DNA from 2 places in the Streptomyces ficellus genome. Region 1 is predicted to be linked to the other one. Evidence: predicted binding sites of a transcription regulator. Region 1 holds the regulator's gene; the other holds the start of a gene.
The links. The regulator HspR, encoded in region 1, represses chaperone genes until heat shock. The targets are predictions, from matches to a motif close to TTGAGNNNNNNNNNCTCAA.
Positions count from the first base shown of each region.

Region 1 (15,237 bases):
GCCTGGGGGTGTACAGATGAGCGTAAATCCGGACAAGCCTGGCCACCCCCATTCCCACACAGAGTTGTGCGATGCGGGTTCCGAGCTCTACGCCAACGCCTTGCGCAGTGGACGAATACCCCGGTCAGAGGCGGATGAGGTGCCGTGCCTGCTCGACCTGTCGCTCCTGCACCCCGACCCGGACGACGCCCAGTGGCTCCGTCCCGTGCCGCCCTCCTCCGCGCTGGCCCAACTGCTCCAGCCCATCGAGCGCGAGATCCTGGAGCGTAGACGTCTCACCGTCGAACTGTCCGACGCGTTCGAGCCATTCATGGCCATCAGCGCGCAGAACGCCCCCACCACGCACGCCATCACCGTGCTGGAGGGCCTGAGCCGCATCAACGCCACGCTGGACCGCGTCGTCGCCGGCTGCGAGAAGGAACTGCTCACCGTCCAGCCCGGCGGCGGACGCCCCGCCCACGGCCTGAGCGAGGCCCTGCGCCGCGTCCGGCCCCTGCTCGGCCGGGGCATCCGGATGCGCACGCTCTACCAGCACACCGCCCGGCACACCGAACTGACGCTGACGTACCTGGAACACGTGGGCCCCGAGGTGCAGGTGCGCACCCTGGAGCAGATCATCGACCGGCTGATCATCGTCGACCGCGAAGTCGCCTTCGTCCCCGCCCGCAGCGACCGCCAGGTCGCCCTGGAGCTGCGCCACCCCGGCCTGGTCGCCTACCTCGCCGGGGTCTTCGACCAGTTCTGGCAGCTCGCCGTGCCCATCAACGAGGAGATCCCCTACGACCTGAAGTCCGACGGCATCAGCGGCGTCCAGCGCTCCATCGCCAAACTCCTCGTGGAGGGCCACGTCGACGAGGCCATCGCCCGCCGCCTCGGCATGAACGTCCGCACCTGCCGCGCCCACATCGCCAAGCTCGCCGCCGTCCTCGGCAGCGGGAGCCGCGCACAACTGGGCTACCTCATAGCCCAGTCCGGCATCCTGGAGCAGGACCACTGACCATGCACGACACCTTCCCCGCCGCCCCCGCCGTGGACCTGCGGTCCGCCACCGGCACCCTCGACGTCACGGGCCCCGGCCTCCCGCACGTCCGGCTCGTCCGCGCCGCCGGCACCGAGGCCGACCCGCACATCCCGATCGGCACCCGCGACCCCGCCCTGCTGACGCTCACCGTCGACGGCCGCCCGGTCCCCCTCCGGCCCGCCAAGGGACGGCTCTCACGCCGCTCGTACCGCGTCGACGTCCGGCTCGACGGCACCCGCTACCGGCTCGTGCCCTGTTCGTACGGCGACAGCCGGCTGCTGCGCGACGGCCGCCGGATCGGCGAGCTGGAGTCGTCCGGCGACGGCCGCGTGAGCGCCGACTGGCACGACGACACCGAGCCGCGCCCCCTGGACGTCGCCATCGGCACCGCCCTCGCCGCCGCCTTCGGCACGGGCGCCCAGCCGCTGTGGGAGGCGACGCTGGACATGGTGACGGAGTTCTTCTAGGGCGTGTTTCGAAAGTAGCGTCGTCCGCCCGGAGGGCGGGGCCGGGGGCGTCTGGGGCGTGCGATCGCAAGGCGGAGGTCGGAGAGCGCAGCGGGCTGCGCCGACGGCCGACAACGCCGCGAGGGTGCGTGCCAGGCGTTCCCGGCCAGACGGGACTTTCGAAACACGCCCTAGCGGTCCTGAGCAGGGCGCCAGGGGGTGACCTCGACGCGGCCGGTGTTTCCGAGGTCCAGCGGGCCGCCGTCCTGCGGGGCGGCCGTCTGGGCGGCCGCGCCGGGCGCGGGGGTGACCCTGACGTAGGCGCCGTTCGTCGCCACCACGTCGGTGCGGGTCACCGTGTTGCGCCAGACCACCGAGGCGGTCGCCCGGGCGCCGGGTGCGAGGACGAACACCGAGGGCTTGGTGGTGGTGTCCACGTCCGAACCGCGCACGACGGTGACGTCCAGCTTCTCCCGCTCCTCGCCGAGCACGTCGAGCGCGGGGTACCCACTCACCTCGAACGGCCTCGTTCCGCAGTTGTGCAGGGTCAGGCCCATCGCCCGCAGCCCCATGGCGGCCTCGGTCATCCCCGTCCCGACGCGCACCCCGGAGACGGGGCAGTCCGCCTCCTCCGCCGCCCGGGACCCCGGGCTCGCGGGACCCGGGCTCGCGGTGATCCGCTCCGGCAGCGGCGCGTCACCCGTCTCGTCGTCGCAGCCGCCCACCGCGAGCACGGCCACGGCCGCCATGAGCACCGCCCCGGCGCGCAGCCGGCCGTGCGAGGCCCCCCATGTCATACGCATCCCGGGATCATCGCACGCCCGTACGACGACGAAAGGCCCCCTCCGCCGCGAACGGAAGGGGCCCCTCCAGGGTGTCAGGTGTGCTCGCCGCGCTTCTTCGGCGGGCGCCACACCACCAGCGCGCTCGCCTGCTGGACCTCCTGGTACGGCACCAGGTCCCGCCGGTACGAGGCGTGCACCTGCGCCTCCCGCTGCCGCATCGCCGCCGCCGCGCCGTCGACCGCCGCCGACAGCTCCGCGATCCGCGACTGGAGGGCGGCGACCTGGTTCTCCAGCTCGATGATCCGCTTGATGCCCGCCAGGTTGATGCCCTCGTCCTGCGACAACTGCTGCACCTGCCGCAGCAGTTCGATGTCACGGGCCGAGTAACGCCTGCCCCGCCCCGCCGTACGGTCCGGCGACACCAGGCCCAGCCGGTCGTACTGACGCAGCGTCTGCGGATGCAGGCCGCTCAGCTGGGCCGCCACCGAGATGACGTACACCGGTGTCTCTTCGGTCAGCTCGTACGGATTGCGACGGCGTCCGTCCATCTCAAGCCCCCTTCGCGGCCTGGAACAGCTCGGCCCGCGGGTCCTCACCCGCCGTGGCCTCCCGGTACGTTTCGAGCGCCTCGCGCGCCTTGTCGCCCAGGTCCACGGGCACGGCCACCTCGACGGTGACCAGCAGGTCCCCGCGCGTGCCGTCCTTGCGGACCGCCCCCTTGCCGCGGGCGCGCATCGTCCGGCCGTTGGGCGTGCCGGCCGGGATCTTCAGCGTGACCGGGGGCCCGCCGAGGGTCGGCACCCTGATCTCGCCGCCGAGCGCCGCCTCGTCGAACGTGACGGGCACCGTGACGGTCAGGTTGTCGCCCTTACGGCCGAAGACCGGGTGGGAGTCGACGTGCACCACCACGTACAGGTCACCGGCGGGGCCGCCCCGCTCGCCGGGCGCGCCCTTGCCGCGCAGCCGGATGCGCTGCCCGTCGGAGACGCCCGCGGGGATGCGGACCTGCATGGTGCGGGACGACTTGGCGCGGCCGCTGCCGTGGCAGACCTCGCACGGGTCCTGGGCGATGAGCCCGCGTCCCCGGCAGTCCACGCACGGGTCGGTCAGCGAGAAGGAGCCGCTGCCGCCGCGCGAGACCTGGCCGGTGCCGACGCAGGTGGGGCACACGCGCGGTGTGCCGTTCTTGTCGCCGGTGCCCGAACAGGCCTTGCAGGGCTGCTGGCTGGACATCCGCAGCGGGACCGTGGCCCCGTCCACCGCCTCGGTGAAGCTGAGCGTCACCTCGGACTCGACGTCCTGGCCGCGGCGCGGCTGCGTGCGGCTGCCCGTGGTGCCGCCCCGGTTGAACAGGCCGCCGAAGACGTCCCCGAGGCCGCCGCCGAAGCCACCGGCGCCGCCCGCCGTGCCGGCCCCGCCCTGGGCGCCCCCGAAGAGGTCGCCCAGGTCGAAGTTGAACGTTCCGCCGGCTCCGCCACCGGGACCGGCGCGGAAGCCGCCGTTGCCGAACAGGGCACGGGCGTCGTCGTACTCCTTGCGCTTCTTGGCGTCGCCGAGGACGTCGTTCGCCTCGGAGATCTCCTTGAAGCGCGCCTCGGCGCCCGCGTCACCCTTGTTGGCGTCCGGGTGGAACTCGCGGGCGAGCTTCCGGTACGCCTTCTTGATCTCGGCCTCGGTGGCGTCCTTGGGGACGCCGAGAACCTTGTAGTAGTCCTTCTCCACGAAGTCCTTCGTGCTCATCGACGTCCCTCCTTCCGGTCACCGGTCATGGTCCGTGCGTCAGCCCTCGTCGGGGCCACCGCTCTCCTCGTCGGCCGCCTTCGGCTCCTCCTTGGACGCCCCTCCGGCCTGCGCGGCCGGCGTGGCGCCCGGCTGGGGCTCGGCCACCGCGACCCGGGCGGGCCGGATGGTCCGCTCGCCGATGCGGTACCCCGGCTGGAGGATCGCGACGCAGGTCGTCTCGGTGACGTCCGGCGCGTAGCTGTGCATCAGGGCCTCGTGGATCGTCGGGTCGAAGGGCTCGCCCTCCTTGCCGAACTGCTGGAGGCCCATCTTCGCGGCGACGGTCTCCAGCGATTCGGCCACCGACTTGAAGCCGCCGACCAGCTCGCCGTGCTCGCGGGCGCGGCCGATGTCGTCGAGCACCGGCAGCAGCTCCGTCAGGAGGCTCGCGACGGCGATCTCCTTGACGGTGACCCGGTCGCGCTCGACCCGGCGGCGGTAGTTCTGGTACTCGGCCTGGAGCCGCTGGAGGTCCGCGGTGCGCTCACCGAGCGCGGAGCGGGCCTGGTCCAGCTGGGCCGTCAGGCCGGCGACGGTAGCGGTCGCGTCCCCTGCCGGGGCCGCCGGGCCCTCCTCCGCGGGGTTCGCGGAAGGAGTGGCACCGGCGGGCTCGGCGGCGTCGTCGGGCGTGGCGCCGGAGGGGACGTCGGGCTTCTCCTCGAAGCCCGGGGTCTCCTCCGTCATGCGGCCCCCTTCGGCTTCTCGTCGTCGACGATCTCGGCGTCAACCACGTCGTCGTCGGCGGCGGCACCCTGGGCGGCGCCCGGGGCGTCACCCTCGGCACCGGCGGCTCCGCCCGCGGCCTGGGCGTCCGCGTACATGGCCTGGCCGAGCTTCTGCGAGACGGCCGCGACCTTCTCGGTGGCGGTGCGGATCTCGGCGGTGTCCTCGCCCTTCAGCTTCTCCTTGAGCTCGTTCACCGCCGTCTCGACCTCGGTCTTGACGTCGCCCGGAACCTTGTCCTCGTTGTCCTTGAGGAACTTCTCCGTCTGGTAGACGAGCTGCTCGCCCTGGTTGCGGCTCTCGGCGGCCTCGCGGCGCTTGTGGTCCTCCTCCGCGTACCGCTCGGCCTCCTCACGCATCCGGTCGACCTCGTCCTTCGGCAGCGAGGAGCCGCCGGTGACGGTCATCTTCTGCTCCTTGCCCGTGCCCAGGTCCTTCGCGGTCACGTGCATGATGCCGTTGGCGTCGATGTCGAAGGCGACCTCGATCTGCGGGACGCCGCGCGGGGCCGGCGGGAGGCCGGTCAGCTCGAACATGCCGAGCTTCTTGTTGTACGCCGCGATCTCGCGCTCGCCCTGGTAGACCTGGATCTGCACGGACGGCTGGTTGTCCTCGGCCGTGGTGAAGATCTCGGACCGCTTGGTCGGGATCGTGGTGTTGCGCTCGATGAGCTTGGTCATGATGCCGCCCTTGGTCTCGATGCCGAGGGACAGCGGGGTCACGTCGAGGAGCAGGACGTCCTTGACCTCGCCCTTGAGGACACCGGCCTGGAGCACGGCGCCGATGGCGACGACCTCGTCCGGGTTGACGCCCTTGTTGGCCTCGCGGCCACCGGTCAGCTCCTTGACGAGCTCGGCGACGGCCGGCATACGGGTGGAGCCACCGACGAGGACCACGTGGTCGATCTCGGAGAGCTGGATGCCCGCGTCCTTGATCACGTTGTGGAACGGCGTCTTGCAGCGCTCCAGCAGGTCCGAGGTCAGCTGCTGGAACTGGGCGCGCGTGAGCTTCTCGTCCAGGTGCAGCGGGCCCTCGGCGGAGGCCGTGATGTAGGGCAGGTTGATCGAGGTCTCGGTGGACGAGGACAGCTCGATCTTGGCCTTCTCGGCGGCCTCGCGGAGGCGCTGGAGGGCCATCTTGTCCTTGGACAGGTCCACGCCGTGGCCGGACTGGAACTGCTTGACCAAGTAGTCGACGACGCGCTGGTCCCAGTCGTCACCACCGAGGTGGTTGTCACCGTTGGTGGCCTTCACCTCGACGACGCCGTCGCCGATCTCCAGCAGCGAGACGTCGAAGGTGCCGCCACCGAGGTCGAAGACCAGGATCGTCTGGTCGTCCTTGTCGAGGCCGTACGCCAGGGCGGCGGCCGTCGGCTCGTTGACGATGCGCAGGACGTTGAGGCCCGCGATCTCGCCGGCCTCCTTGGTGGCCTGGCGCTCGGAGTCGTTGAAGTACGCCGGGACGGTGATCACCGCGTCGGTGACCTTCTCGCCCAGGTAGGCCTCGGCGTCGCGCTTCAGCTTCTGCAGGATGAAGGCGCTGATCTGCTGCGGGTTGAAGTTCTTCCCGTCGAGTTCGATCTTCCAGTCGGTGCCCATGTGACGCTTCACGGACCGGATGGTCCGGTCGACGTTCGTGACCGCCTGGCGCTTGGCCACCTCGCCGACGAGCACCTCGCCGTTCTTGGCAAAGGCGACGACGGACGGCGTGGTCCTGGCACCCTCGGCGTTGGTGATGACGGTGGGCTCGCCGCCTTCCAGAACGCTGACGACGGAGTTAGTCGTGCCCAGGTCGATGCCGACCGCACGTGCCATTTTCGATTCCTCCAGCTGACTTGAGTGGAACAGGCTCAAGGATGCATGACGCCCGGACGTGAGTCAACAGGCTTGAGTCGTGGTCGCTCAACTTCACTGCCTGGGGCCGTGGCAGCATCCCGGCGCACGGCGCCCGCGCGGCGCGGCACGACCCGCCGCGTACCCGCGAACCACTACCACCTCACACACAACCGTGCGATCGTTCAAACAACGAAGCAAAAGCCGCATGAGTTGCCAAGAGCGGCAAAATCGCCATCCTTCGCAAAGTCGTCAGGTGTGTGTCCCATGCGCCCCTCCCCACTCCCCCGCTCCCCACACCCCAAGCGCATCCTCGATCTGACCCTCGGCACGGCCCTGCTCGCCCTGGTGGCCCCGCTGCTCCTCGCGGGCGCCCTGGTGACGGCCCTGAGACGGCCCCCCGGCGGGGTCTTCGTACGCGAGACGAGAACCGGCCTCGACGGCCACCCCTTCACCCTGCGCCACCTGCCCGTCCGCCGATTCCGGCTGGACGTGCTCTCGTGCCTGCCGCATGTCGTGCGCGGCGAGATGTCGCTGGTCGGCCCGGCCCCGCTGCCGCCGGGCGCCCCCGGCGCCGACAGCCCCTGGCGCCGGAGCGTGAGACCGGGGCTGACCGGCCCGGCGCAGCTCCGCCGCGCCTCCGCGCTGCCGTGGGACGAGCCGCTGCTGCTGGACCAGCACTACGTGGAGCACCAGTGGATCGGCCTGGATCTCGCCCTGCTGCTGGGGACTGCGCGGGCGCTGCGGGCCGTGCCCGGTCAGGCTCACCTGAGCGACGCAGATCACCGCCTGCGCGGCTACAGTGCGGCGGGATAACTGGGTACGCTCAGCACGGACTGAATAAGTTACCGCTTAGTAGTGCCCCAAGCTCTCCCACCCTCGCAGGCCCGAGGAGCCTCCATGCAACTCGCCGCGATCATTGTGTCGCTGACCCTGACCGTGGTCGGCGTTGCGCTGCTCGCCCGCGCCATCGGCCAGTTCGTCCGGTACTTCAAGCTGGGCCAGCCCGTCCCCGCCGGCACCCGGACCGACAACCCCTACCAGCGCAGCGTCACCCTGGTCAGGGAGTTCCTCGGTCACACGCGGATGAACCGCTGGGGCATCGTGGGCATCGCCCACTGGTTCGTGGCCGTCGGCTTCCTGACGCTGCCGCCGACGATCGTCACCGCCTACGGCCAGCTGTTCCAGGCCGACTGGACGCTGCCGGTCCTCGGCGGTTTCCTGCCGTACGAGCTCTACATCGAGTTCATCGGCGCGATGACCACCCTCGGCATCGGCGTGCTGATCGTCATCCGCCTGCTGAACCTCCCCTCGCGCCCCGGCCGCAAGTCGCGGTTCGCCGGCTCCAAGATGGGCCAGGCGTACTTCGTCGAGTACGTCATCCTCACCATCGGCCTGGCCATCTACGTGCTGCGCGGCCTGGAGGGCGCCCTGCATCACGTCGACCACTACGAGCCGGCGTACTTCGCCTCGTACCCGCTGGTCCTGGCGTTCAAGGGCCTCAGCGTCGGCGCGCTGCAGAACCTGGTCTACCTCTTCGCGATGATCAAGCTGAGCACGACCATGATCTGGATGATCACGGTCTCGCTCAACACCAACATGGGTGTGGCCTGGCACCGCTTCCTCGGCTTCCCGAACATCTGGTTCAAGCGCAACGCCGACGGCTCCACCGCCCTCGGCGCGCTCCAGCCGATGACCACCGCCGGCAAGGAGATCGACTGGGAGGACCCGGCGGAGGACGCCGTCTTCGGCGTCTCCCAGGTCGAGCAGTTCTCCTGGAAGGGCATCCTCGACTTCTCCACCTGCACCGAGTGCGGCCGCTGCCAGTCGCAGTGCCCCGCCTGGAACACCGGCAAGCCGCTCTCCCCCAAGCTGCTGATCATGTCGCTGCGCGACCACGCGCACGCCAAGGCCCCGTACCTGCTGGCCGGTGGCGGCAAGACCATGGAGGGCGACGAGAAGGCCTCCGAGGAGCAGCTGAAGGACGTCCCGGCCGCCGCCCTCGCCGAGGCCGAGCGCCCGCTGATCGGCACGCTGGAGGAGAACGGCGTCATCGACCCGGACGTGCTGTGGTCCTGCACCACCTGCGGCGCGTGCGTGGAGCAGTGCCCGGTCGACATCGAGCACGTCGACCACATCGTCGACATGCGCCGCTACCAGGTGATGATCGAGTCCGCGTTCCCGTCCGAGGCGGGCACGATGCTCAAGAACCTGGAGAAGAAGGGCAACCCCTGGGGGCTGGCCAAGAAGCAGCGCGTCGAGTGGACCAAGGAGGTCGACTTCGAGGTCCCGATCGTCGGCAAGGACGTCGAGGACCTCACCGAGGTCGACTACCTGTACTGGGTCGGCTGCGCCGGCGCCCTGGAGGACCGGGCCAAGAAGACCACCAAGGCCTTCGCGGAACTGCTGCACATGGCGGGCGTCAAGTTCGCGATCATGGGCGGCGAGGAGAAGTGCACCGGTGACTCGCCGCGCCGCCTGGGCAACGAGCCGCTGTTCCAGCAGCTCGGCCAGGAGAACGTGGCGATGCTGAACATGGCGTTCGGCGAGGATGACGAGGACGAGTCGACGAAGAAGCCGAAGTCGGCCAAGAAGATCGTCGCGACCTGCCCGCACTGCTTCAACACGATCGCGAACGAGTACCCGCAGCTCGGCGGCGAGTTCGAGGTCATCCACCACACCCAGCTGCTCCAGCACCTCATCGACGAGGGCAAGCTGGTTCCGGTGACGCCGGTCGACGGCCTGATCACGTACCACGACCCGTGCTACCTGGGCCGCCACAACAAGGTCTACACGCCGCCGCGCGAGATCATGTCGGCCGTCCCGGGCCTGCGCCAGCAGGAGATGCACCGCCACAAGGAGCGGGGCTTCTGCTGCGGCGCCGGTGGCGCGCGGATGTGGATGGAGGAGCGGATCGGCAAGCGCATCAACACCGAGCGCGTCGACGAGGCCCTGTCCCTCAACCCGGACATCGTCTCCACCGCCTGCCCCTTCTGCCTCGTGATGCTCACGGACTCCGTGAACGGCAAGAAGAACGACGGCAAGGCGAAGGAGACCCTCCAGGTCGTGGACGTCGCCCAGCTCCTGCTGGACTCGGTCAAGACCCCGGTCGAGCCGACGCCGGCGGAGGACGCGGACGCGGAGCCCGAGCCGGTGAAGTAGTTCCGGAGGTACGTCACCGAAACGGCCGGACCTGCCCCGAGGGGGCGGGTCCGGCCGTTCGCGTACACCCTGCCGGGCCCGCAGGAAGCCTCCGGGGAGCCCCCTTAGGGGATGTCACAGCTCCGCAGCAAAGGCGCCCCGTCTCCGGGCCCCGTCCACGGGAGACGCCGGGACCGGGTACGTTCGATGACGTGGCTGGATTCAGGATCGGACGCGGCCGGAGCAACCGCACCCCGCAACAACAACCGCAGCAGGCGCCGTACGGCGGGCCCGCGGCGCCGCCCCCGTACGGGCAACCGCAGGCGCGGTGGCCCCAGGGGCAGCAGGCGTACCCGCAGGGGCAGCAGCAGCCGTACGGCGAGCCGGAGTACTTCGGCGACCCCTACGCGCAGGCGCACCCCGCTCCCCCGCACGACCCGTACGCCGCGAACAACCCGGGTCACACCCGGGCGTTCAGCATCCACGACGAGGCGTACGCGGGCGACGGCGCCCCGTACGAGGGCGGCGGCACCACCTACCAGGCGGGCGCCACCCACGCCCCGGCGGGCCCGCGCCTGCACTGGAAGCAGCTGCTCAACGGCATCGTCATGCGCCCGGGCCCCACGTTCTTCCAGATGCGCGACCACGCCGTCTGGGGCCCCGCGCTGGTGATCACCTTCCTCTACGGCCTGCTGGCCCTCTTCGGGTTCGACCAGGCCCGCGAGGACGCGATCAACGCCACGCTGTCGACGGCCGTCCCGTACGTCCTGGTGACCGGCGCCATGTTCGTCGTCGGTGGCCTCATCCTCGGCGCGGTCACCCACACGCTGGCCCGCCAGCTGGGCGGCGACGGCGCCTGGCAGCCGACGGTCGGCCTCTCGATGCTGATCATGTCGATGACGGACGCCCCGCGCCTGCTCTTCGCCCTGTTCCTCGGCGGCGAGAACACCTTCGTGCAGATCGTCGGCTGGTTGTCCTGGCTGGCGGCGGCGGCGCTGTTCACGTCGATGGTGAGCAAGTCGCACGACCTGCCGTGGCCGAAGGCCCTGGGCGCGTCGGCGATCCAGCTGGTGGCGCTGCTGTCGCTGCTGAAGCTGGGCACGATCTGACGCCCGACGCACGAGGAAGGCCCCCGCACCAGGCGGGGGCCTTTCTCGTGATGTCCGCGTACGTCAGGCGTCCAGAACCTGCCCGGACCGCTGCACGACGGGCTTCTCGACGCTCCACGGGAAGTTGATCCACTCGTCGGTGCGCTTCCAGACGTACTCGCACTTCACCAGCGAGTGCGACTTCTCGTAGATCACTGCGCTGCGCACCTCGGCGACGTTGCCGAGGCAGAAGTCGTGCACCAGCTTCAGCGTCTTGCCGGTGTCGGCGACGTCGTCGGCGATCAGCACCTTCTTGTCGCTGAAGTCGATCGCGTTGGGCACCGGCGCCAGCATGACCGGCATCTCCAGCGTGGTCCCGACGCCGGTGTAGAACTCGACGTTGACCAGGTGGATGTTCTTGCAGTCCAGCGCGTACGCCAGGCCGCCGGCCACGAACACCCCGCCGCGCGCGATGCTCAGCACGATGTCGGGCTCGTACCCGTCGTCCGCGATGGTCTGCGCGAGCTCGCGGATCGCGGTCCCGAACTTCTCGTAGGTCAGGTTCTCCCGTACGTCACTCATGCTCACACCTGCGTCCGATGGAAGTTCTGGAAGGACCGCGAGGCGGTCGGCCCCCGCTGCCCCTGATAGCGCGATCCGTACTTCTCGGAGCCGTAGGGGAACTCCGCCGGCGAGCTGAGCCGGAACATGCACAGCTGCCCGATCTTCATGCCCGGCCACAGCTTGATCGGCAGCGTGGCGAGGTTCGACAGCTCCAGCGTCACGTGCCCGGAGAACCCGGGGTCGATGAACCCGGCCGTCGAGTGCGTCACCAGCCCGAGCCGCCCCAGCGAACTCTTCCCCTCCAGCCGGGAGGCGATGTCGTCGGGGAGGCTGATCACCTCGTACGTCGACGCCAGCACGAACTCACCCGGGTGCAGGATGAACGCCTCGTCGCCCGGCGGCTCGATCAGCCGCGTCAGGTCCGCCTGCTCGACCGCGGGGTCGATGTGCGGGTACCGGTGGTTCTCGAACACCCGGAAGTAGCGGTCCAGCCGCACGTCGATGCTCGAGGGCTGCACCATGGAGTCGTCGTACGGGTCGATGCGTACCCGCCCGGCGTCGATCTCGGCCCGGATGTCCTTGTCTGAGAGAAGCACGTCCCGAGGATACGCAGAGCGCGCGGGCCCGCCCCAATCGGACAGCCCCGCGCGCACTCCCGTACCCGCCGTACCCGCGCTACCGCCGCTGCGCCCCCACGGGCACGGCCTGCCGCAACCGCGCACACCGCGGACACCGCAACAGCCGCCCGGGCCCGATCCGGCCGGCCCCGAGCTGCTGCATCGGGAACGAAGCGGTACTGAACACGTGCCCCTCGGCACAGCGGACGGCGACGGCGCGCTCCATGGAGTCCAAGTCCATCAAGTCCCTTCCCCAATGATGCGTGGACGAGAAAGCCACATTAGGGGATCAACGGGACACCACTCCACGCGGCACTCCGCCCCCACACCGTACGCCCCAACTCCCCCCACCCGCACACCGATCCGTCCCCCACACAGCACAAAGACCCCGCGGCGCGATACACCGGGGGCCGACGGATGGGGTACAGTGAGCGACGGTACGACGCCGGTTCACATGGACCGGTCCGTCTTACGCGGGTGTAGTTTAATGGTAGAACATGAGCTTCCCAAGCTCAGAGCGCGGGTTCGATTCCCGTCACCCGCTCCAAGGTAAAGCCCCAGGTCAGAGACCTGGGGCTTCGTCGTTGTCTAGACCTCTTGGGGGCCGCGTGCCATTCGCGTGCCATACCGGACCTCGCGCGGAGTCAGGGCGGGGGCCGATCGGTCCAGATCGCTCGTATCGGGAACGGCGAACTCGGGGGGAGAACGGGCGCACAGCATGGGCAGAAGTCCATCCCGCTGCTCGCGCGATTGAGTGATGATGGCGCCGTGATCGTGGACCTGAGCAACTACGAGCTGGTGTGGCCGACATCGCTTTTCGTGTCGGAGGGGGAACGCATCCTGAGGACCAAGGGCTCCCGTTCCTCATGGGAAGAGCGCGTGGAGTGGCTCCTCACTGAGGCCCTGGTCGGATCGACAGCCGTTGCGGACTTCCAGGAAGTCGAGACCCCCCACGGCGGCTGGGGCTCCACGAGGGAAAGCCGGTACAGGGGAGACACCCGGGAGGACTGGTTCGAGGAACTCATCAGCCGAGCTTCGGAGATCCGACCCGCAGTCGCGCCCCGACCGTACTGGCCTCAGTGCCAAGGGCTCAGCCTCTCTGCCAAGGGGAGCACCGCGCGAGATGTCCGGCGCGAGTTCTCGCTGATCGTCAGCGACTTCGCGGACAACGGGTACTTGGTCGAACAATTCGGCGAAGACTGCGTCGACGGCCCGGAGGACCTGCCTGACGCCTCTGCTGTGATCGCGCGGCGCCTGGGCATCCCGGGCCTGTGGCCACTGACTCCGACGGTCTGGGACGAGGACATCTTCTACGGTCTGATCGAGGTCTTCCACGATCTCGTCAGCCGTCCGCGACTGCGGCGCTTCCACTCCTACGGCGCATGCGGCTGGCATCACTCGGAGTTCCACAACGGCCCTGCTCGAATCCTGTACCGCACGAAGGTCAACGAGCTGCTGCGTGAAGTCGGAATCGAGTACGAGCTCGCCGCAGAGGGCGAGGACTTGGGTCGGCTTGTCACCGTGACCGACGACGCGCGCCACCAACTGGTGCACCGCGTCCTCAACGACAGCCCGCCTACCGTCACCGCCCGCGTCCGGCACGCAATCGCACTCTTCCGTGCTCGCGACGCCTCCCTGGAAAGCAAGCGGTCGGCGATCGTTGCAGCTGTCGGCATTCTGGAGGAGCGCCGCTCCTTGATCCGCGAAGAACTCGGGAAGCCCAACGACGGCGATCTCTTCAAGATCGCCAACGGGTTCGACCTGCGCCACCGTCGCGCGGACCAGCTCGCCGACTACAACGACGCCTTCCTGGACTGGATCTTCTGGTGGTACCTCGCCACCATCGAACTCACCAACAAGCTGATCGAGGCAGCGGAACCCCCGAGGGGCGGCTCCGGATCTGAGCCTCCCTTCTGACCGGTGTGGGAGCAGCAGGTGGAGGCCGCTCTGGACCTCCAGACCGCGTACGCGCACGTGGCCGTCCCGGTCCTGGACGACCTCGTCCGCCGCACGCCCGGCATCCAGACCAAGCAGCGCTACGCCCGCCACCTCCAGCAAGCAGTCCCGGAACACGCCGACCGCATCCTCCAGGACCCCGCCTGGGACGGCCTCGCCGCAGTCCTCGCCGAAGCGGAAACGGCCGGCCACAACCCAGCCAGCCTCCTCCACCAGGCCCTCGGACAACGCACCCTCGACGACGCCCGCAACCCCGCCCGCACCCTGACCTGGCGCATCCACCGCCTCGGCCAACGCCACACACCCGGCCCCCGCGCCCAGGCAGCCATGGCCCGCAGCACCACGCGAGTTCCCACCACCCCGACCCACCCGCCGTCAGCCACATCGATCGCCGCACAGCAGTCGACTGCACACACGCGACGGCGGTGATCAGCCAGCCTGTTCATTCTGTGAACGGTGGTCGTGTTCACTCGGTGAACGGTCGATCTGTTCACCGAGTGAACAGGCGCCCCGCAAAGGTCTGGGAAGCCAGCACAGGACTGCCACCCCTGCAACTGCCTCACGCGCTCGCAGTGTCCTGGGTACCGTGCTGGTGACGAAATCTGTACGGACAGACCGGCGCAGCCCGCACGGACGTCCGGCGGTTGGGGAGGTGTCCTGATGCTGGAGGAAGCCGAGGAGATCGGCCGGCGCGTCCGCAGGGCGAGGCTGCGGCTGGGGATGCCGCAGGCCGATCTCGCCACGGCCCTGGGGAAGTCGCAGGGCTGGGTGTCGAAGATGGAGCGGGGCCTGATCGAGCTGGACCGGGTCGGTCTACTCAACCAGGTCGCCGCCGAGCTGCACGTCCACCCGAACGACCTGATCGGGCGCCCGTACAGCAGCTCCCCGGACGACAACCGGTGGCAGGTCGCCGCCTCCTCTATCCTGCGCGAGCTGCGCCGCTACGACCTCACCCCCGTCTTCGACGGGACACCGCGCCCGGCGCCGCAACTGTGGCGCGAGGTCACCCGCCTCCACCGGCTCCGGGACACCGCCTCGAACGTGGCGATCCTCCGAGTCCTGCCGGACCTGTTCCGCGAGGCACGGGCCCTGGCCGAGGCGTCGGAGGGGCACGAGAGGGAGGAGGCGTGCGCGATCTACGCGGTGTGCTGCAAGTTCGCGCACACCGCCGCCCACTCCCTCGGCCACCCCGAGCTGGTCGCGATGGCCTGTGAGCGGGCCGCGTGGTCGGCCCGACTGTCCGGCGACCCGGTCCTTCCTGCGGTCGCGGACTGGATGCGGG
Region 1 covers NZ_CP034279.1:3,401,086-3,416,322, forward strand. The annotation lists gene EIZ62_RS15010 (helix-turn-helix transcriptional regulator) at 17-997, shown strand; gene EIZ62_RS15015 (hypothetical protein) at 1,000-1,488, shown strand; gene EIZ62_RS15020 (DUF4232 domain-containing protein) at 1,659-2,270, opposite strand; gene EIZ62_RS15025 (heat shock protein transcriptional repressor HspR) at 2,345-2,800, opposite strand; gene dnaJ (molecular chaperone DnaJ) at 2,802-3,992, opposite strand; gene grpE (nucleotide exchange factor GrpE) at 4,032-4,718, opposite strand; gene dnaK (molecular chaperone DnaK) at 4,715-6,571, opposite strand; gene EIZ62_RS15045 (sugar transferase) at 6,857-7,405, shown strand; gene EIZ62_RS15050 ((Fe-S)-binding protein) at 7,490-9,751, shown strand; gene EIZ62_RS15055 (Yip1 family protein) at 9,943-10,839, shown strand; gene EIZ62_RS15060 (phosphoribosyltransferase) at 10,903-11,400, opposite strand; gene dcd (dCTP deaminase) at 11,403-11,978, opposite strand; tRNA gene EIZ62_RS15075 (tRNA-Gly) at 12,473-12,546, shown strand; gene EIZ62_RS15080 (hypothetical protein) at 12,768-13,916, shown strand; gene EIZ62_RS15085 (hypothetical protein) at 13,920-14,384, shown strand; gene EIZ62_RS15090 (helix-turn-helix domain-containing protein) at 14,616-15,237, shown strand, end outside.

Region 2 (15,237 bases), 990 kb from region 1:
AGCGGGCCGCCGAGAGGGTCGCGGGCCGTTCGTCCTGCCCCCGGTCGGCCCACACCGCGACGGTCCTCCCGCCCGGGGCGGCGGCGAGCGCGAAGCCCTCGTAGTTGTCGTCCCGCGACACGCCCGGCACGGAGAACGAGGCCAGGACCCGCACGGCGGCCTGGCCGCGCTCCCAGCGGATCCGGTGGGCGGTGCCGTCACTGGCGAGCGCGACGTACTCGTGCGGCCGGCCCGGTACGGCGTCGATCGCCTCCAGGTCCACCGGCTGCTCCCCCGGCCAGGCGACGGGGCGCACCCGCGGCTCGGCGCCCGGGCGCACGCGCAGGGCCACGAGCCGGTTCTCGCCGGGCTTCTTGTTGTCGCGCACGGCGAGCAGGTCCGCGGTGCCGTCGTCCACGCGGTCGACGGCGATGCCGCTGATCCCGGAGGTGATGCCGTCACCGACGCGCTGCCAGTCGCTCGCGTGGGCGGGAGCGGCGTGGGCGGTGGGTGTTGCGGGTGGGGCGGGCGCGACGAGGGCGGTGGCGCCGGCGAGGACGATGCCGAGTGCGTTTTTGATCATCGGTCGATGATGAAGGGGAGGGTGCGCTTCCGGCCACGGGCCGTCCGTTATGGACTTCGCAAAATGTCGCCCGCCGCCCCGCACCCGCCTGGGGTGGTGTCAGCTCTCGGAGCCGGCGTTCAGCTGGTGCAGCAGCCGCGCCAGTTCGGCCACCTCGGCGCGGTCCCAGCCGGCGAGCTTGCGGCGGTAGCGGGCGCGGCGGGCGTCGCGTACCCGGCGGAAGCGGTCGCGGCCCTCGTCGGTGAGGCGTACGAGGGAGGCGCGGCCGTCGGCCGGGTCGGGGTCGCGGGCGACGAGCCCGAGGTCCTCCAGGGCGCGCAGCTGGCGGCTCATGGTGGCCTTGCCGACTCCGAAGTACCCGGCGAGTCCGGTGGCGCGCTGGGTGCCGGCCTCGTCGAGGCGGACGAGGAGGCCGTAGGCGGCGGGTTCGAGGTCGGGGTGGACCTCGCGGGCCATTTCGCCGGACGAGGCGCGGGCGCGCCGGAGGAAGACGGACAACTCCCTTTCCAGGGCGAGGTATTCGTGGTCCGCGCCCGGTTCGTCGCCGGTTCCGGCGCCCGGTTCGTCGCCGTGTTCCGTGTCCGTCTGACTCTCCTGCACGTCCATACCCCTCGCGCGCTTGCCCCGGCTCTTCTCCGGCTCCGAACGTTCAGTATTTCGCAGGCACGGACCACCGGCCGTACCGAATCCCTCGTCCGCGACGGGGAACCCCCCGGCGCCGAGGGGCGCCGGGGGGTTCCTGGGGGAAGCGGTGAGCGGGAGGGGTCAGCCGCAGCGGCCCGCGGGGCGGTCGCGGGTGACGAGGTTCGTCCAGCCCGTCGTACCGTCGATCCAGACGACCTTGGTGCCGTCGAGCGCCGCCGGGGAGAGCTGCTCGCCCCGGTTGCAGGAGACCCGCTCCTGGCGGCTGCCGTCGGTGGTCAGCTGCCAGTTCTTCGGCAGGGTCTCGTTGCGGTACTGGGTGTCCGGCAGCGTCGCGTTCACCGTGACCGCCGTCTCGGAGACCGTCAGGTCGGAGGCGATCAGCGCGCCCGGCTTGTGCTCGGAGCTGATGTCGTACGTGCCGGTGCCGTCGAGGTTCGCCCGGCGGATGCCCATCCGGCCGTCGTCGGCGACGTTGTTCTCGGTGAGCCAGAAGACGTTGCTGCCGTTCAGCCCGGTCTGCCCCACAGTCTGCGGCTCGTCCAGCCGCTCGGTCAGGGTCTTCTTCCCGGTCTTCAGGTCCAGGAGCTCCACGCCGAGGCGGTAGTCGCCGCCCTCCGGGTACAGCTTGGCGTACGCGATCCGGCCGTGGGCGATGGACGGGAGCGCGGTCAGCACGTCGTCGTCGTTGCCGTCCACGTAGGTGGGCTTGGTGTCGCCCGGGCGCAGGTGGACGACGTGGCGGGTGAAGAACCCGAGGCTTTCGAACACCGTCACGCCGTTGTCGACCCGCAGGCCGCCGACGTCCGTGGTGGTGGACGTGTACAGCCTCTTGATGGGCCCGCCCGCGATCGGCCGGGACAGGACGTCCACGCTCGCCGCACCGTATGCCGCCCAGACGACCGTCTTGCCGTCGGTGGCCGGGTAGACGTGGTAGCGGCCGTCATTGGGGCTGATGAGCTTCGGGGCGCCCTTGCCGTCCGCGCGCCCGGCGTAGACCGAGTACGGCTCGGTGCCGTCGTCGTTGGACTTGGCGACCGTCCACCACCCGCCGCCCGCCTGCACACCGGTGCCGGAGATGTTCAGCTTCCCGAACAGCTCGTCGGAGTCGACGCCCAGGGCGTCCTCCCAGCCGGCGACGATGCCGTGGGCGTTGAAGGACCGCTTGGCGACGTTCAGCCGCGCACCCGTGACGCCCAGGTCCTTCGCCGCGGCGAGGACCGCGTTGCGGCCGTCGGTGAAGCCGTCGAGCGGGGTCATGTACTCGGTCAGCGCCTTGTACACGATCCGGTCGGCCAGCTCGGCGCCCAGGTCTTGGCGCATGTCCCACAGCGCGCCGGAGAAGACCGTCGAGTTGAGGTGCACGCCGCCGTTGTCGGTGCCGAAGGTGGCGCCGAGGAAGTTCTTGGACGTGGTGGCGCCGTCGTTCATGTCGCGCAGCGCGCAGGCGCGGGGCGCCGCCGTACGGCACAGGTCCTCGCCGATCAGGCCCGACTCGGGGTGGTCCATCGCCATGCCGGACTGCGTGACGTCGATGGCGTTGCCGAAGTAGTCGGCGACGGCCTCGTTGAGGGCGCCGGACTGGCCCGCGTAGACCAGGTTGGCGCTGTTCTCGACGACGCCGTGCGTCATCTCGTGGCCGACCACGTCCAGGTCGGCCGAGAGCGGCTTGTAGTCGTCGTCTCCGGAGCCGTACACCATCTTGGTGCCGTCCCAGAAGGCGTTGACGTACGGCATGCCGAACTGGGTGACACCGACGAGCGAGTTGACGGCCGAGCCGCGGCCGTCGAGGCCGTCCCTCGCGTGGTGCCGCTTGTAGTAGTCGTAGACCTGCCCGGCCGCCCAGTGCGCGTCGACCGCGCCCGAGTCCGTGGCGTCCGCGCCGAACTGCGGGGTCGGCGAGCCGAACTCCTTGAGGTCGGCGGGCCAGCCGCCCAGCACCTCGGAGACGTCCTTGTCGCGGGCGTCCCAGGTGGTGAGGGCGTTCTTGCTGCCCGCGGCCATCCGGGCGTGGTCGGCCAGCACATACCGGTCGTCGGCGGCCTTGCGGACGTCGAGGTCCACCTTGGTGCCGTTCAGCAGCGTGCCGCTGCCCGCCATGCCCGGGTGCGGGGCGGCCGGGTCGTCGGCCGGGGCCTTCGCCGCCCGGGCGGTCGCGGCCTTGGCGGACAGGGCCTTGCCCGTCGGGGCCTTCGGCGGGGTGATCGTCTTGATGCCGCTGTACTGGAGCACCGGGAACCCGGCCCGGGCGTCCACGTACACGTGCTGGAGCACCGGCGCGCCGGTCAGCGGGTGGGTGCCGCGCACGGTGACGTGGTAGGTGAGGACGCCCTCGCCGCGCGGGATGACCACGAGGCCCCCGGCGGTGCCGTGCAGCGGCTGTTCGCGCTTCTCGGCCCGCCGCGCGTCGGCGAGCGCCAGCCGGTGGCCGCCGAGCCTGCTCTGCGTCGCGGAGACCGCGCGGCGTACCGCCACCTCCTCGGCGACGGTCGGCGTCACACCGGTCGCGAGGTCCGTGAAGTACTTGCCGGAGGTGCCGGTGACGACCCGCTTGCCGCCCTTGGTCTCCATCCGGACGACGTACTGCCCGCCGAGCACCGGCACGCCCTTGTGCTTCTGCTGGAGCCGTACGGTCTCCTCCGCACCGCGCTTCAGCGTCTGTACGGGGGCGAGATCGCGCCCCGGTTCGGCGATCTTGTAACGGCTCTCCCTGGCGGCGAGGTGCTCGCGCGCCGCGTCCGCCGGGCGGGCTCCGGCGTCGGCCGCTTCCCGGATGCCGTCGACGAGCGCGGGCGTCTCGGTGGTCGCCCCCGGGATGACGTCGGCGGGCGGTTCGGTGGCCGGCGGGGTCGCCGCCGAGGCCGGAACCGCGGTGATCAGAAGCCCTGCGGCGGCGAGCAGCGCCGCTCCCCGGGCCCCGGCCCGTATGCCGGATCTCACCGAATGCGTGCCGGTTGTGCCGGGCGTGCTGGGTTTGCGCACAGTCCGTACCCCTCCCACGTGCTGGTCAGCCGTTCAGGTGGTCATGGCCATGCAAGCCGTGGTCCCGGCGGGGCGGCAACGGACGGGAGGGGTTGAGAAGTGGACACGCACACTTGTGTGGCCTGTGAAGACGGAGTGAGAATCCGACGCATGATCCAGGGAGAACTGACCACTCTTGGCCTGGGCAGGACGGAGCAGCGCGCCTACGAGGCACTGCTGCGGGAACAGGCGGACGGGGCGGACGAGTTGGCGCGGCTGCTCGACCTGCCGCGCACGCAGCTGGACGAGGCGCTGGAACGGCTCGTCGAGCACGGTTTCGCCCGGCCGCCCCACCCGTCGTCCTGCGAGAGCGACGCGCTGCCGCACCCGGCCGCGCCCGCCGCCGCCATCCGTACGCTGATCCACCGCCGCCAGGCCGAGTTGCATCTGAGGTCGGCCGAGCTGGCGCGGCTGCGGCTGGCCGCCGACCGGCTCGCGGGGGACGCCGACGCCCCCGGGGGTGACCGGGGGCGGGTCGAGGTGGTGACGGGGCGGGCCGTCGCCGAGCGGGCCGGGCGGCTGCTGGAGGGGGCGGAACGGGAGGTCGTGATCCTGGACCGCCCTCCCTTCACCGCGCTGGACGTCGAGTCGCTGCTGGCGCGGGGCGTGGAGGTGCGGGCGGTGCTGGACCGGGCCGGGCTCGCCGACCCGGACCGGGTGCGGGCGCTGTCCGGCCTGGTGGGGCGCGGGCTGCGGCTGCGGGTGGCGGCGGACGTCCCGGCGAGGCTGGTGGCGGTGGACCGGCGCGTGACGCTGCTGCCACCGACGGACGCCGCGGGTCCGCGGGCCACCGCGCTGGTGATCGGTGACGGGCTGCTGTGCGGGGTGCTGCTGCCGCTGTTCGAGGCCGTGTGGGAGCGGGCCGTCCCGCTGCCCGCCACGGACGGAAGCGGAACCCGGACGGGGACGGGGGCCGGGGCCGGGACTGCTCTGCCCGGGCCGGGGGCCGCCCTGCCCGAGCCGCAGCGCGAACTGCTGGCGCTGCTCGCGGCGGGGCTGAAGGACGAGGCGATCGCCCGCCGGCTGGGCGTCCATGTGCACACGGCACGGCGGCGGATCAGCGGGCTGCTGGAGTCGCTGGGGGCCCGGACCCGGTTCCAGGCGGGGGCGCGGGCGGCGTCGCGGGGATGGCTGGATGACGGGCCGGGCGATGGGCAAGGATGTGCGGTATGCGCTGGAAGAGGCCGTTGTTGTGGATCGTCGCCGTCGTGACCACCGCCACCGCGTGCGGGGGCGCGTCCCATTCGGCCCCGCGCGCGGGCGGTTCGCCCGGGGGCGTCGCGAGCGGGAAGCCGGCGCCGCAGCGTTCGGCGGCGGCGTCCGCGGGTTTGCCGACGGTCGGGGTGCTCCTGGACGAGGACGGCCACTGGTGCACCGCGAGCGTGGTGGACAGCCCGCGCGGCAACGTCGTCGCGACCGCCGCGCACTGCGTGTACGCGGACGGCTCGGCCAGTTCGGACTTCTCGTTCGCCCCGGGCTACGGCGGCAAGGGCGCGGGCCGGACCCCGTACGGCACGTGGAAGGTCCGTACGGTGCAGGTGGCCGACGCGTGGAAGGCCGCCGGTGACGACGCGGACGCCCACGACTACGCGTTCCTGACGCTGGACCCCGACAGCCGGGGCCGCCAGGTGCAACAGGTGGTGGGCGCGGCCCGGCCCGACTGGACGTCCGGCCCCGAGCGGCGCGTGACGGTGACCGGTTACCCCAACGCGGACCACAACCCGGACGGCACGCCCGTCACGTGCACCACCGACACCCGCAGGGACCCGGACCTGGCCGGGTCGATGCGGATGGAGTGCGACGGCTTCTTCGACGGTACGAGCGGCAGCCCGTGGCTCGCCGACGGCCGCCTGATCGGTGTCCTGAGCGGCGGGGACACGGACACGGAGTCGACGGCGGTCGTCTTCGACGCGAGGACGCGCGCCCTGTACGACCGCGCGGTGAAGGCCGCGGCGACCCCCGCGCCGCCGGCCCCGGCCCGCCTCTGAGGCCCCGTCACGGGAGTGGCTGCGGCGGGGCCCAGGGCCCTGGCCGGGCCCGGAGCCCAGGCGGCCCCGGGGTCACAGGGACCCCGGGGCTCGGGGTCAGGCGGCCAGGGGAACCTCCGTCCTCGCGGGGGCGAGGGCCAGTTCCAGGACCTGCCGGACGTCCGTGACCGGGTGGACCTCCAGCTTGTCGAGGATTTCGGCCGGGACGTCGTCCAGGTCCGCCTCGTTCCGCTTGGGGATGATCACCGTGGTGATGCCCGCCCGGTGGGCGGCCAGCAGCTTCTGCTTGACCCCGCCGATCGGCAGCACCCGCCCGGTCAGGGACACCTCGCCCGTCATCGCCACGTCGTCGCGGACGAGCCGCCCCGACAGCAGGGAGGCGAGGGCCGTCGTCATGGTGATGCCCGCGCTCGGGCCGTCCTTGGGCACCGCGCCCGCCGGGAAGTGGATGTGCACGCCCCGGTCCTTCAGGCCGGTGACGGGCAGCTCCAGTTCGGCGCCGTGCGACCGCAGGAAGCTCAGCGCGATCTGCGCGGACTCCTTCATCACGTCACCGAGCTGGCCGGTCAGCGTCAGCCCGGCCGCGCCCGTCTCGGGGTCGGCCAGCGACGCCTCGACGAACAGGACGTCACCGCCCGCGCCGGTGACCGCGAGTCCGGTGGCGACACCGGGCACGGAGGTGCGGCGCTCGGCCGGGTCCTGGGAGGACTCGGGCACGTGGTGCGGCCGGCCGATGAGCCCGCGCAGGTCGTCCGCGCCGATGGTGTACGGCAGCTCCTGCTCGCCCAGTTCGTGCCGGGCCGCGACCTTGCGCAGCAGCCGGGCGACCGACCGCTCCAGGTTCCGCACGCCCGCCTCGCGGGTGTACTCACCGGCGAGCCTGCGCAGCGCCGACTCGTCCAGCGTCACCTCGCCGGGCTCCAGGCCCGCCCGCTCCAGCTGGCGCGGCAGGAGGTGGTCGCGGGCGATGACGACCTTCTCGTCCTCGGTGTAGCCGTCGAGGCGGACCAGCTCCATGCGGTCCAGCAGGGCCTCGGGGATGGCCTCCAGGACGTTGGCGGTGGCGAGGAAGACCACGTCCGACAGGTCGAGCTCGACCTCCAGGTAGTGGTCGCGGAAGGTGTGGTTCTGCGCCGGGTCGAGGACCTCCAGCAGGGCCGCCGCCGGGTCGCCCCGGAAGTCGGAGCCGACCTTGTCGATCTCGTCGAGCAGGACCACCGGGTTCATGGACCCGGCCTCCTTGATCGCCCGTACGATCCGGCCCGGCAGGGCGCCCACGTACGTACGCCGGTGGCCCCGGATCTCCGCCTCGTCGCGTACGCCGCCGAGCGCGACCCGGACGAAGCCGCGGCCCATCGCGTGCGCGACGGACTCGCCCAGCGAGGTCTTGCCGACGCCGGGCGGCCCCACCAGGGCGAGGACGGCCCCGCCGCGCCGCCCGCCGACGACGCCGAGGCCCCGGTCGGCACGCCGCTTGCGCACCGCGAGGTACTCGGTGATGCGCTCCTTCACGTCCTCCAGGCCCGCGTGTTCGGCGTCCAGGACGTCCCGGGCGCCCTTGATGTCGTACCCGTCCTCGGTGCGCTCGTTCCACGGCATCTCCAGCACCGTGTCGAGCCAGGTGCGGATCCAGGCGGTCTCCGGGTTCTGGTCGCTGGACCGCTCCAGCTTGTCGACCTCCTTGAGCGCGGCCTCGCGCACCTTCGCGGGGAGGTCGGCCGCCTCGACGCGGGCCCGGTAGTCGTCGGACTCCTCGCCGTCCCCGTCACCGTTGAGCTCGCGCAGCTCCTTGCGTACGGCGTCGAGTTGACGGCGCAGCAGGAACTCGCGCTGCTGCTTGTCGACGCCTTCCTGGACGTCCTTGGCGATGGACTCGGCGACGTCCTGCTCGGCGAGGTGCTCGCGCAGCTGCTCGGTGGCGAGCTTCAGACGGGCGACCGGGTCCTCCGTCTCCAGCAGCTCCACCTTCTGAGCGGCGGTCAGGAAGGGCGAGTAGCCGGAGTTGTCGGCGAGGGCGGAGACGCCGTCGATCTGCTGGACCCGGTCCACGACCTGCCAGGCGCCGCGCTTCTTCAGCCAGCTGGTGGCGAGCGCCTTGTACTCCTTGACGAGTTCGGCGACCGCGCCGGGCAGCGGGTCGGGCACCGACTCGCCGACGGTGGTTCCCTCCACCCACAGGGCCGCACCGGGCCCCGTCGTACCGGCGCCGATCTTCACCCGGCCACGGCCACGGATCAGCGCGCCGGGGTCGCCGTCGGAGAGCCGCCCCACCTGCTCGACGGTGCCGAGGACACCGGTCCCCGCGTACGTCCCGTCGATGCGCGGCACCAGCAACACCTGTGGCTTGCCCGGCGCCCCCGACGACCGGGCGGCGGCCTGGGCGGCCTCCACCGCGGCGCGCACCTCGGTGTCGGACAGGTCCAGCGGCACCACCATCCCGGGCAGCACGACCTCGTCGTCGAGCGGCAGCACGGGCAGGGTGAGCGGTGAGGACGTCGAAGCCATGATCTCCCCTTCGGCAGTCAAGTTGAGCTGTACTGACTCAATGCTCATGACCGCCCGGGTGTTCCCCGCGCACTGTTCGCTCTGAGCGATCATCACTCGGGGCCCGGTGCGGGCAGAGTGGAGCCCGTGCTGAACGAGGACGGAACCCTGGCCCGCGAGGGCGCGCTCGACCGTGTGCCCGAGGCGTTCGCGCCGGTGGTGGAGGCGGCTCGCGCGTGCCTCGCGGAGACGTTCGGCCCCGCCCTCCTCCACAGCGCGTACCTCTACGGCAGCATTCCGCGCGGCACCGCCACCGTCGGGGTCTCCGACCTCGACCTGCTGGTCGCGCTGCGCGAGGAGCCGGCGGAGGCCGACCGGGCGGCCGTCCGGGACCTGGAGGCGGGACTGGACCGCCGCTTCCCGCAGATCGACGGCGTGGGGACCCTGCTGACGAGTTCCGGGACGCTGCTGAGCGAGCGGGAACGGTACGACCTCGGCTTCTTCGTCGCGTGCCTGTGCACCCCGCTGCTGGGCGAGGACCTCGCCGGGCGGCTGCCCCGCTACCGGCCCACCTCGCTGCTCGCCCGCGAGACGAACGGCGACCTCGCGCTGCTCCTGCCGCGCTGGCGGCGGCGGTTGGCCGAGGCCACGACGGACGCCGAGCGCGGGCGGCTGGGCCGCTGGGTGGGCCGCCACCTGGTGCGTACCGGCTTCACGCTGGTGATGCCGCGCTGGGGCGACTGGACGAGCGACTTGGACGAGATGGCGGCGGTGTTCGGCGGCTACTACCCGCGGCGGGCCGCGCAGATGCGGACGGCCGTCCGGGTGGGCCGGCACCCGGCCGCCGCGGACCCCACGGTGCTGGGCGCGCTCATCGAGGACCTCGGGCCGTGGCTGGCGGCGGAGTACCGGGCGGCGCACGGCGTGAAGGCGCCGCGCCCCTGACCTCCACGGCGTGCCCGGGCGCGTCCGGGCACGCCGCAGGCCCGGCGGGACGAGAACCGCCGGGCCTGCGACGACCGGAAGCCTGGTCGGCTAGTCGAAGAACCGGACCTCGCAGCTCATGGGGATGACGTCGGCCGCGTCGGCGAAGAAGGTGTCGTTCGTGCCGCCGCCGCAGGTCTCGACCCGGTCGCCGCCCTCGCCGTCCCGGACGTTGATCGTGTCGTTCGCCGCGCCGGTCTGCACGAAGTCCCGGCCGTTGCCCGCGTCGATGACGCTCGCCTCTGCGACGCCGACCCGTACGGCGTCGTTCCGGTCCCGGAGCATCGCGCGGACCTGCGTGACCGCGGAGAGCGAACCGCAGACGGCCGAGGTGCCGTCGGTCCCGACGCGCCGGCAGCCCGGGCCCACCTTCAGACCGGAGGTGTCGCGCACCACCAGCTCGCGGGCCGCGTTGGCGGAGAAGGTGACCCGGTTCTCCACGCCGGTGCGGGCGTTGAGGGTGACGACCCCGCTGTAGCGGGTCACCGTGGCACCCGCCTCGGCGGAGGTCGCCGGCGCCGCGAGGACGACGGGAAGGGCCATGCCCGCGACCAGGGCCGGGACGGCCAGCCGCTTCAGGGTGCTGCTCATGGTCTTCATGCTGCGTTCTTTCTCCTTCGATCTCTGGTCCGCGCGACGGGCGCCGGTACCCGGCCACCTCGTCGTCGGCGAATCAAGGAGTGCCCAACAATGCCCCGTTTGTCACCATTTGACACACAGAAACCCTCTGGCGCCGCACCCAATCGCCGGATGTAATAGACCTATGGACTCTGCAACCATTACATCCGCGTGGGTCGCGGGATGGACCGTCTCCCGCGGCACGCCCGCCGCCGTCGAGGAACCGTGGGGCTACCGCATCGACGTCGGCCTGCCGCACCACGTCTTCCGGCACGTCCTGCCGGAGCCCGACGAGGTCTCCGTGCGCAAGCTGTGCGAGAACGTCACGGAGCCGGGCGCCTGGCTCAAGATCCTCGCCGCACCGGAGCGGGCCGCCGGCTGGATCACCCCCGGCTGGACCGTGCCCGACGACCCCGGGTTCATGATGTTCACCGCGCTGCGCGCCACCGCCGCCCCCGCCCTCCCGGACGGGTACGCGACGGAGACCGCCACCCGTGACGGGGTCTACCGGGTCCGGATCCTCGCGCCCGACGGCACCCTCGCCGCCCGCGGGCAGATCGCCCCCACCGGCGCCACGGCGGTCGTGGACCAGGTCGAGACGTACGACGGCCACCGGCGCCGGGGGCTCGGCCGCGCCGTGCTGCGCACCCTGGAGACGGCCGGCGCCCGCGCGGGCGCCACGACCGGCGTCCTCGCCGCGACCACCGACGGCCGGGCGCTCTACGGCGCGCTGGGCTGGCGGTACCAGGGACCGCTGACCGGGATCGTACGGAGCGCTGACCGGGATCGTACGGAGCCAGGTAAGGGGAGCTAGGTACGGGTCGTCCGGCGCAGCAGCGGCCAGCAGGCGACGCCGACGACCAGGGCCAGCGGGTGGCCCCAGTTGGTGAGGGGGTCCTCGAAGGCGACCAGGTCCTGAAGGAGCATCAGGGACACCCACGCCAGTACGGATCCGCGCGCCACCGGGCCGAGCAGTCCGGCCAGCGCGCCCACGGAGGCCATCAGACCGAAGCTGATGCCGTAGTCGAGCCGGTGCAGGGACGTGCCCGGCAGGTGCCCGGCCAGGACGGACAGCGCGACCGGGATCTCCGTCGCGAGCGTCGCCACCACGTGCCCCAGCAGGAACACGGCGGCCGCCCGCCACGCCCCGATGCGCCGCTCCAGCGCCGTCAGGACGAAGACGAACCCGATCGCGTACGGCGAGAACAACCCGCCCGCCACCCACAGCGCGCTGGCGGCGAGCACCAGCAGCGGCGTGCGCGACAGATGGGCCACGTCCGTACTGGAGGCGTGCAGCAGCCCGCTGACGGTCGCGGGGTCGCCGTACTCGTCGAACAGGGAGGTGGCGAGCAGGACCAGGGTGTAGCCGAAGGTGAACGGCGTTCCGGTCGGCGTGGGCAGCAACCGCCCCGCCCGGCGCCACCCGGGCACCCGTCCGGGCGCGGCCACCACGGCGGCACCGTCGCCACCGGCCGTGGCCATGGCCGTGCGCTGCCGCGGGATGCCCCTCAGCAGCTCGACGCCGTCGTCCGTACCGCGCGTCCGGAGCTGGTGCACGCGAGGCCGCCCTTTCCTGTTGCCGACGAATCCCCCGTACAGCCCCCGGATCATGCTTGCCCCACCCAACGCGATCATGTCCGCGCGCGTCCATGACCTGCGTCACAGAAACGGCGGAGGCGTTCATGAAGCCCCGTCAGCAGCGGTGCGGAAGCCGGCGTCCCGGGCAGCGCGAAAAGACCCGGCCCCCGCCCGGCGGCTGTCGCTACGCTCAGGATCATGGCTGCGACGACACAGGCGACGACGCCCCCGACGACACCGGTTCCCGACCCCGTGACGCTCGACCGCCGCGTGGGGCCGTACGGCGAGGTGGTGCTGCGTCGGCGCGGCGCGGACTTCGAGATCATCGCCAACGGCACGTTCCTGATGGACACCTCCGACGGCCGGTCCGAGCGGCTGCTGGTCGACGCCGCGCTCCGGGCGCTCGGGGCGCGGCCGCACCCCGCCGTGCTCGTCGGCGGGCTCGGGGTGGGGTTCTCGCTCGCGCACGCCGCCGCCGAGCCCGCGTGGGGCCGTATCGCGGTGGTCGAGCGGGAGGAGGCGATCATCGACTGGCACCGCTCGGGCCCGCTCGCCCGCATCTCCGGCGAGGCGCTCGCCGATCCGCGCACGGTGCTGGTCCACGGCGACCTCGTCGCGTACGTGCACGGATCCCCCGACACCTTCGACGCGCTGTGCCTGGACATCGACAACGGCCCCGACTGGACGGTCACGGAGGACAACGACAGCCTCTACTCGCCGGCCGGTCTGGCGGCCTGCGCGGCCAGGCTGAACCCCGGTGGAGTGCTCGCCGTCTGGTCGGCCCGGCCGTCCGCCGATTTCGAAGAGTCATTGCGGAATGCCGGATTCAGCGGGGTAAGAACCGAAGAGGTCCCGGTTGCCCGGGGCGTACCGGACGTGGTCCACCTCGCCGTTCGCCCTGCGTAGCCGGGACGCGGTCGGTGCCTTTACGCTGCTGACCGAACACACGGATCTACACGCTCGCGCAGGACGCGACAGGGGCGGGGCGATGGAGCAGACACACACCAGCAACACCGGCACGGCGGTCGCGCCGGGAACACAGCGCCGCGTGCTGGTCGTCGAGGACGACACCACCATCGTCGAGGCCATCTCCGCCCGGTTGCGGGCCGAGGGCTTCCTGGTGCAGACGGCCACCGACGGCCCGGCGGCCGTGGACGCCGCCGAGGCGTGGCAGCCGGACCTCATGGTCCTCGACATCATGCTGCCGGGATTCGACGGCCTGGAGGTGTGCCGCCGGGTACAGGCCCAGCGGCCGGTGCCGGTCCTGATGCTGACGGCCCGCGACGACGAGACGGACATGCTGGTCGGTCTCGGTGTGGGCGCGGACGACTACATGACCAAGCCGTTCTCGATGCGGGAGCTCGCCGCCCGCGTCCACGTCCTGCTGCGGCGCGTGGAGCGGGCCGCGCAGGCGGCCGTCACGCCCCGCAGCGGCATCCTGCGGCTGGGCGAACTGGAGATCGACCACGCGCAGCGGCGCGTCCGGGTCAGGGGCGAGGACGTCCACCTCACGCCGACCGAGTTCGACCTGCTGGTCTGCCTGGCGAACACGCCCCGCGCGGTCCTCTCGCGCGAGCAGCTGCTGGCCGAGGTGTGGGACTGGGCGGACGCGTCGGGCACCCGGACCGTGGACAGCCACATCAAGGCGCTGCGCCGCAAGATCGGCGCCGAGCGGATCCGTACGGTCCACGGCGTCGGCTACGCACTGGAGACGCCCGCGCCATGAGATCGCTCCGGTCCCGGCTGCGCCCGGTCTCGATCGCCATCTCGATCAAGACCAAACTGGGCTCACTCGTCGTCGTCTCGGTCTTCATCACGACCGGGCTGCTGATGGTGGCCCTGCGCACCGAGACCGAGCTGCGCTTCATCACCGTCTTCTCGGTGATCGCCACGCTGCTGATCACCCAGTTCGTGGCGCACGGCCTGACGGCCCCGCTGGACGAGATGAACACGGTGGCGAAGGCGATCTCGCACGGCGACTACACGCGCCGGGTGCGCGGCGCCGGCCGCCGGGACGAGCTGGGCGACCTGGCCTGCACGATCAACCGCATGGCGGACGACCTGGAGGCGGTGGACCGGCACCGCAAGGAGCTGGTGGCGAACGTCTCCCACGAGCTGCGCACGCCGATCGCGGCGCTGCGCGCGGTGCTGGAGAACGTGGTGGACGGCGTCTCGGCCGCCGATCCGGAGACGATGCGCACGGCGCTGAAGCAGACGGAGCGGCTGGGCCGGCTGGTGGAGACGCTGCTGGACCTGTCACGGCTGGACAACGGTGTCGTACCGCTCCGGGCACGGCGCTTCGAGGTGTGGCCGTACCTGTCGGGCGTGCTGAAGGAGGCCAACCTGGCCGCCGCGCAGCGCGGGCTGAGCTCCGGCTCCGGCAGCCACACCCGCACCGACGTGCACCTGCACCTGGACGTGTCGCCGCCGGAGCTGACCGCGCACGCGGACAGCGAGCGGCTGCACCAGGTGGTGGCGAACCTGATCGACAACGCGGTGAAGCACTCGCCGCCGCACGGCCGGGTGACGGTACGGGCGCGGCGCGGCCGGCAGCCGGAGTCGCTGGACCTGGAGGTCGTCGACGAGGGCCCGGGCATTCCGGAGTCGGAGTGGCACAAGGTCTTCGAGCGGTTCAACCGGGGCGGGGTCGACGCGCCGCACGGTCCGGGCAGCGACGGCGGTACGGGCCTGGGGCTGGCGATCGCCCGCTGGGCGGTCGATCTGCACGGCGGACGTATCGGCGTGGCCGAATCCGCACGTGGATGCCGGATTCAGGTCACCCTTCCGGGGATCCCGAAGCCCCGGGGTTGACGTAGGGTTCGAACCGGAGGGGCTCGTTCTGCGTAGACATGGGCAGGACGCGGTCACGGTTGCGCGCAAGTCCCGGCCGCAGCCGCGCGACCTCCTACCCATTCGCAGGGCAACCACGCTTGTTTCCCGCCATTAATAGCGCCGAAACACGTCCTCAGATGTGATCTACGCGACGATGGCCCGCCCGGCCTGCACGTCCCGGCCAGGGAGGCGTAGCCTTTATTTCCGCTGTCCATCACCTTGTGAAGCGGAAGAGGGCGGTTGCCGCCGTGTCGTCTCAGTCCCCCAGTAACTCGAGTATCTCGACCGACCAGGACGGGCAGGGATCTTCGAACCCTGCCGCCGCGTTCGGTGCCAATGAGTGGCTCGTCGACGAGATCTACCAGCAGTACCTCCAGGACCCCAATTCGGTCGACCGTGCCTGGTGGGACTTCTTCGCCGACTACAAGCCGGGCGCCCCGTCCGGCTCGGCGGACAAGCCCGCGGGCGAGGGTGCCGTAGCCGCGGGGGCTGCGAGCACCGCGCCCGCCGCCCAGGCCCCGGCCCCGG
Region 2 covers NZ_CP034279.1:2,411,494-2,426,730, forward strand. The annotation lists gene EIZ62_RS10235 (hypothetical protein) at 1-562, opposite strand, end outside; gene EIZ62_RS10240 (MarR family winged helix-turn-helix transcriptional regulator) at 662-1,168, opposite strand; gene EIZ62_RS10245 (M4 family metallopeptidase) at 1,328-4,144, opposite strand; gene EIZ62_RS10250 (helix-turn-helix domain-containing protein) at 4,337-5,437, shown strand; gene EIZ62_RS10255 (trypsin-like serine protease) at 5,395-6,213, shown strand; gene lon (endopeptidase La) at 6,310-8,718, opposite strand; gene EIZ62_RS10265 (nucleotidyltransferase domain-containing protein) at 8,845-9,642, shown strand; gene EIZ62_RS10270 (hypothetical protein) at 9,733-10,272, opposite strand; gene EIZ62_RS10275 (GNAT family N-acetyltransferase) at 10,445-11,113, shown strand; gene EIZ62_RS10280 (rhomboid-like protein) at 11,110-11,856, opposite strand; gene EIZ62_RS10285 (spermidine synthase family protein) at 12,076-12,783, shown strand; gene EIZ62_RS10290 (response regulator transcription factor) at 12,866-13,603, shown strand; gene EIZ62_RS10295 (HAMP domain-containing sensor histidine kinase) at 13,600-14,688, shown strand; gene EIZ62_RS10300 (multifunctional oxoglutarate decarboxylase/oxoglutarate dehydrogenase thiamine pyrophosphate-binding subunit/dihydrolipoyllysine-residue succinyltransferase subunit) at 14,958-15,237, shown strand, end outside.
Region 2: a site for HspR is predicted at 8,741-8,759, ahead of lon (endopeptidase La). Genes of this name have one in related genera too.